Regions from separate parts of the Vibrio neonatus genome, predicted to be linked through region 3. Evidence: predicted binding sites of a transcription regulator. Region 3 holds the regulator's gene; each other region holds the start of a gene.
The links. The regulator CRP, encoded in region 3, controls carbon source genes, mostly activating them, when cyclic AMP is high. The targets are predictions, from matches to a motif close to TGTGANNNNNNTCACA.
Positions count from the first base shown of each region.

Region 1 (2,280 bases), 840 kb from region 3:
AATCGCGCCACTGAGAAAACGCACTTGCATGATGTGCTTAGTGCGCAATTCTCGAATGTCAGACATTTTGATTTTATGGATACCCACTTCATCACTATCAAACTCTACGCGCTCGTCGTACATCGCTATAATATCGCCGCCTAATACTTCCCCTTTGTTTACTACAATCCAATCAAACCGAGAGGAATCCATAGGGATTTCAACCCACCATCGAGCAGATTCTTGCTCAGATAATTCGGAAGAGGGGGACTCAGAGGCAAGCAACGCCTCATCGGCGCTACTAGGCAAAGCCCAAATAGCGCTAATAAGGAAACCCAATATAGAGAGTGAAGTTCTTGTCATAACCAAAACAAATCCGTTTGCTTCATTAAAAAGTAGTCGATTTTTCGTTAAAAAACAGTGGCTTTGAGATTTATTTAGTCAAAAATGACCAGATAAAACGTTAAATACGTCTTTATCTGTGGCCAAAGCGTACAAAGAGAGAGTACACATTGAATTGAGGAGCGATTCTCCTGAAGCTATAACAGAATTTGTTGCTATTTTTTGGCAAATTGGCTTAGGAAATATCAATGATAATGGGCCATAGGACTATTGATTGGAATATCTGATTGGTGAAATAGAGAAAAACAATTTAGTAATTTCGTAAATATGGTCGACACTTAGAACATAGCGTGGCATCCACTTGTTAAGGAGTACAGTATGCAGCCATTAAAAGTTAAAGATTATATGGACCATCAATCGGTGACCTTTACCCCTGATATGTCGTTATCGGTCGCATTAAAAAAAGTATTAAATTCTGCTCATTTGGGTGGGCCAGTGATTGATAGTAATGAGCAAGTGGTCGGTTTTTTATCAGAGCAAGATTTGCTCGATAAACTGATTAAAGTGAGTTACCACTGTCAAGATACGCACATTGTCAGTGATTGTATGTACAAAGAGGTGCTGTCGGTTTCGCCAGATACTTCTATTATTGCTCTAGCGGATATGATGAAAGTAGGTAAACCTAAAGTTTATCCGGTGATTGATAATGGTAAACTGGTGGGCATCATTTCCCGCAGTGATGTATTGCGGGCGGTGGGTGCATCTATTGATGCGTGCTTTAAAAACCCGATCTAACGCTTTTGACTCGATAACACGGCGTATTTGCTAAAGTAACGCGATGCTAGCCTCGACTTGTTCGAGGCTTTTGTTTGTTGGTTATTTGCGAATAAAATGGCACTAAGTGTGACGGCAATCGTTTAACCTTGAAACTGGTGAGTTTTACAAGATAAAACCTGTGAGTCTAATCACGATAGGCTAGAGTGACTTTATTTACAGTAAATGACTCCAGAGTGACCCTTAAACTGTGATGGCATAAGAAGGATATTTTCATGACAACTGAACAAAACGTATTTCATCTTGGCGTAAACAAGCATGACCTGCAGGGCGCAACATTGGCGATTATTCCCGGCGACCCTGATCGTGTGAAGCGTATTGCTGAAGGTATGCAAAATCCTCTATTTCTTGCCAGTCATCGAGAATACACAGTGTATTTGGCTGAGCTTGCCGGTCATAAGGTTGTGGTGTGCTCAACGGGTATCGGCGGTCCGTCTACCTCTATTGCAGTTGAAGAATTAGCCCAGCTTGGCGTGGACACCTTTTTGCGCGTAGGCACCACAGGGGCGATTCAGCCTGATGTGAATGTCGGCGATATGATAGTAACCACAGCATCGGTGCGTTTAGATGGTGCCAGTTTGCACTTTGCGCCTATGGAGTTTCCCGCTGTGTCTGATTTTAATATCGCGTTAGCCATGAAAGAAGCGGCGGTAAGTGAAAATGCCACCGTCCATACTGGGGTAACCGCATCGAGTGATACTTTTTATCCAGGCCAAGAGCGTTACGATACCTTTAGCGGACGTGTCGTGAAGCGATTCCAAGGTTCCATGCAGGAATGGCAAGATATGGGCGTGCTTAATTTTGAAATGGAATCAGCCACTTTATTAACCATGTGTGCCAGCTCTGGCTTGCGTGCGGGCTGTGTTGCAGGTGTGATCATTAACCGTACGCAACAAGAAATCCCAGAGCAAAGCAAAATGAAAGAAATTGAAGCTTTGTCTATCCGCACGGTTATTGAAGCGGCGCGACGTGTTTTGAGCCAGTAAGATCAGTATTGAATCATTAAAAAACCCCAGCTTAAGATTAAGCTGGGGTTTTTATTTATGGGGTTTTGAATAACTCAGTTGGTCAATAAAGTTATTGTTTAAATAACGTCGATGCCGCCAGCTTGAATCAACCACTCTT
Region 1 covers NZ_AP024885.1:1,049,511-1,051,790, forward strand. The annotation lists gene OCU38_RS04865 (DUF481 domain-containing protein) at 1-342, opposite strand, end outside; gene OCU38_RS04870 (CBS domain-containing protein) at 700-1,116, shown strand; gene udp (uridine phosphorylase) at 1,371-2,141, shown strand; gene OCU38_RS04880 (DUF1887 family protein) at 2,240-2,280, opposite strand, start outside.
Region 1: a site for CRP is predicted at 1,276-1,291, ahead of udp (uridine phosphorylase). Genes of this name have one in related genera too.

Region 2 (2,280 bases), on a different replicon from region 3:
CGTAAAAGCCAATCTCTTGTGCAATCTCAGGGCGAACCAACTCCCACGGATAACCTTCAATGCCGCGCCATGCATCAGGCGCTTCTTGCTGAGCACCCTCTTTGAATGATTGTTTAAATAGACCGTATTCATAGTGCAGACCGTAACCCACAGTTGGGAATTCTTGAGCTGCACATGAATCCATGAAACAAGCTGCTAGACGACCTAGACCGCCATTACCCAGTGATGGGTCGCGCTCTTCTTCAAGAAGGTCTGTTAGGTTAAAGCCAAGCTCACCCATAGCATCCGTTACTTGTTCGTACAGACCCATGCTGATCAAGTTATTACCCGTTAGACGGCCAATAAGAAATTCTAGTGATAAGTAGTTAACACTTTTTGCATCAGTGATTTTCTTATCGGTTTCGGTTTGCAGTAGATCAAGGGTTGTAAATTCAGCAAGGGCTTGGCCCATAGCCAAATACCATTGACGAGTAGAAGCGTTTTCTTCTGTTGTAGCGTAGGTCGCAGTAAGGTGTTTCTTAACGTTTGCTTGAAATTGCTTTTTATCAAATTTGTTTTGTTGAGCTGGTTTCATAAAGGAACTCTCATCTTTTATTAGTAATTTCCGTCTGTACCCATCATCCTTTAACGCCCACAAGGCTTCATCCTCCTATAGCAAGGAGGAGAAGGAGGAGTACTAGGGGCGTAGGGGGGGAGAGAAAAATGACTTATTGAGCAAAGTCTCACTATAGATGGCTAATCACGCGCTCAACGAGATATAAATCACACTACAAATGTAATACTGACAATTCATCAGCTATCAATATGAGATCTGACGCATTAAATTAATGATTTTAAATGAGACTTAGATCGTAATTATTTTTTAATAGTTGACGTTTTTTCTACAAAATTGTGCAAGCCTGAGAAATTGCCTTACTCAAAACAGGGACAGATTAGATCTCGGTCACAAATTTAAGGCGTAGAGTATAGAAATTGAGGAATAGTAGACAAATAAATAGCAGGATCAAAAGCATAAGGTTAATTTATTGGTATATAAGGTTATCACTCGCAGTAAAAATGTTATTTGTATTTAGCACTGTGACGAAAGTTGACTATCCAATAGTAAAATAAATAGGTACGTAAACATGTGGATCCCTTCGAAGCTCACTCGCCCTGGTCGTTTACATAATGCAATTGTTCGCCCTCGTGTATTGGATTTACTGCAACAAGCCCCTTTTTATAAACTCGTCTTGCTTCGCTCCCCTGCTGGATACGGCAAAACCACCATGGCCGCACAATGGTTGTCCGATAAAACCCATGTCGGTTGGTACAACCTTGATGAAAGCGATAACGACAGCAACCGCTTTATTAACTACTTCATCCTTGCCTTAAACAAAGCCACCGATAACGCCTGTAGCAATTCACAAGCCCTCATCGAAAAACGCCAATATTCATCGCTACATACCCTATTTGGCGAGATTTTTGCCGAATTGACCAATAACGTACACGAATCGTATTTGGTCTTTGACGACTACCACTTAATCACCAACGAAGAGATCCATGAGGCTATGCGCTTTTTCATCAAGCACATGCCAGATAACCTCACCGTTGTGGTCACCAGTCGCTCCAACCCGCCACTGGGCACCGCCAACCTGCGGGTGCGCGACTTAATGATTGAAATTAACGATGACTTGTTAGCCTTTGATTTAGAAGAGACGACTCGATTCTTTAATCTAAGAATGAAAGAAGAAATTGACGAATCTACCGCCAACGAAGTGCGCTCTTACGCCGAAGGTTGGCCGTCAGCCATGCAGTTAATTGCGGTGCAAGCACTGCAACAAAACAAACCCATTCAGCAATCATTGCGCAGTATTAACGACTTTAATCACACCCATTTATGGGATTATCTTGCCGAAGAAGTGTTTGATTTTGTCGATAGTGCCACCAAAGAATTTTTAATGCAGTGCTCGGTGCTTAATCACTTTAACGATGAGTTAATTATTGATGTCACCCAGCGTGATGATGCTCTAGCAATGCTAAATAGCCTGAATAAATTTGGCCTATTTTTAACTACCAGTTCCACCGAAAATAACTGGTATCGCTTCCACAATTTGTTTAGCGAGTTTCTAACTAATCAACGCCTGACGCACATGCCGCAAAATGAAGTGCAGCTGCAAACTCTGGCCGCGCAATCATGGCTTAAATTAGGTCGCCCAACCGAAGCTTTAGTGCACGCTCAGCGAGCCAAAGATTCCACTTTGTGTTCTAACATCATGCAAGAGCACGGCTGGAGAATGTTCA
Region 2 covers NZ_AP024886.1:1,051,460-1,053,739, forward strand. The annotation lists gene OCU38_RS16865 (glycogen/starch/alpha-glucan phosphorylase) at 1-574, opposite strand, end outside; gene malT (HTH-type transcriptional regulator MalT) at 1,125-2,280, shown strand, end outside.
Region 2: a site for CRP is predicted at 933-948, ahead of malT (HTH-type transcriptional regulator MalT). Genes of this name have one in related genera too.

Region 3 (2,280 bases):
AAGGGCGACACATTAGCTACTTTGGCCCCGAAGCCAATGACTTTCCTGCCCTAGAAAACTTCTTTAAAGAATATGGCGAAAAGGGAGAAGGCAAAGTACGTCGCTACCTGCATACGTTTGACGAAGCCGTACCCTACAACCAAATGCCCGGCACATTTACCCCATGGCAAGAACTTCCCGAAAACAGCGATGTGTTGTTTTATGAAGGCTTACACGGTGGTGTGGTGGATAGCACTTGCAACGTCGCCAAGCATGTTGATTTGCTAATTGGCATGGTGCCAATTGTAAACTTAGAATGGATTCAGAAGTTTGTCCGCGATACTCGCGACCGAGGTCACTCACGAGAAGCGGTGATGGACTCGATCGTGCGTTCTATGGATGACTATCTAAATTTCATCACTCCACAGTTTTCGCGCACCCACATTAACTTTCAGCGTGTGCCTACCGTAGACACCTCAAACCCACTTAACGCCAAAGGCATTCCAAGCTTAGATGAAAGCTTTGTAGTGATTCGTATGCGCGGCTTTAAAAACGTCGACTTCCCTTACCTTCTCGCCATGATTGATGGCTCATTTATGTCACGACATAACACCTTAGTTGTGCCCGGCGGTAAGATGAGTTTCGCCATGGAACTCATTATTCGCCCTATATTGCAACAACTGCTAGAGACAGGAAAGATAGGCTAAGGTCCGACCTTAATCACACTCTTTAATAAGAGTGTGATTAAGGGCACGCTTTTGTGTGAAAATTCAACAGGTCATGACGATCAAAATCAAGAAATTTCGCTAAAAAAAAGTTACTATTCGTACTGCAAAAAATTAAACGTAGTAGCAGCAACTACACCCCTCGCCCCTTAGATGGCGATGTCTGGGGACATAATTATACTCGCTGAGAGAGGAAGATAAGAATATGGTTTTAGGTAAACCTCAAACAGATCCAACTTTAGAGTGGTTTTTGTCACATTGCCACATCCACAAATACCCTTCAAAAAGCACATTGATCCACGCTGGCGAAAAAGCGGAAACTCTTTACTACATCGTAAAAGGTTCTGTAGCAGTACTGATTAAAGATGAAGAAGGGAAAGAAATGATTCTTTCTTACCTTAACCAAGGTGATTTCATCGGTGAGCTAGGTCTTTTTGAAGATGATCAAGAGCGTACCGCATGGGTTCGTGCTAAATCTCCATGTGAGGTTGCTGAAATCTCATTCAAGAAATTCCGTCAGCTAATCCAAGTTAATCCAGACATCCTAATGCGTCTTTCTTCGCAAATGGCTAACCGTCTGCAAGTGACAAGTCAAAAAGTAGGTGACCTTGCGTTCCTAGACGTGACTGGTCGTATTGCTCAGACTCTGCTTAACCTTGCAAAACAACCTGACGCAATGACTCACCCAGACGGCATGCAAATTAAGATCACTCGTCAAGAAATTGGCCAGATCGTAGGTTGTTCTCGTGAGACTGTAGGTCGTATCTTGAAGATGCTTGAAGAGCAAAACCTGATTTCTGCACACGGTAAAACTATTGTGGTTTACGGTACTCGTTAATCAACTTTAGCTTCAAATACTAAAACCGCTGTTATTCAACAGCGGTTTTTTATTGCCTGCACTTCTAATATTCCATTTAATAACGTGTTATTTACCACTATTGGTGCTTTCAAAAATCTTATCGGCTGACGCCTCGACAAAGCCTTGATAAAGCTGACCTTGTCTATCTTTATAACGCTTGGCAAACTCATAAAACCCACCCGGTACGGTTTGTATACCATCGGTAAACGTAACCTCTACCTTATCTGCCATGGTTGAAGATTGTTCTAACAACACCTCAGGTGTCCCTTTCACTTCACCGCCAGAAGCATTGATGGCGAACTGCTTTTCTTGCAAAAAGGCATTCACCTCACTCACCTCAGCAAACTGCGCCAGTTGGTTAACACTAACGGTAAAGTGATTTGCCCCATAACCATGTGCGGCAACCCATGCGGCGTATTCACTCTCTTGTGCTAATTGCTGATATTGCTCAAAGCTTAAATCCCACAAGCGTCCGCCATGCAAAAAGTTAGAACCCACAAGTTGTTGTGACTCTATTTGCTCAATCAATTGCCTGACAATGGCCTGCAATTCATCTGAGCACTGCTCTAGTTGTAATTGACTAATAAAGACTTTGGGAAAGTCAGGCTGTGGGTGCTGATAGTGCTTCGCCACCAATTTTTTGGCTTTGAACACATAGTCTCCGCCTTCTTGATAACCAAGATCGAGAAAGGGCTGTGCTAAAGCATCTAAGCCAAC
Region 3 covers NZ_AP024885.1:206,418-208,697, reverse strand. The annotation lists gene OCU38_RS00975 (phosphoribulokinase) at 1-686, shown strand, start outside; gene crp (cAMP-activated global transcriptional regulator CRP) at 910-1,542, shown strand; gene OCU38_RS00965 (DUF1338 domain-containing protein) at 1,630-2,280, opposite strand, start outside.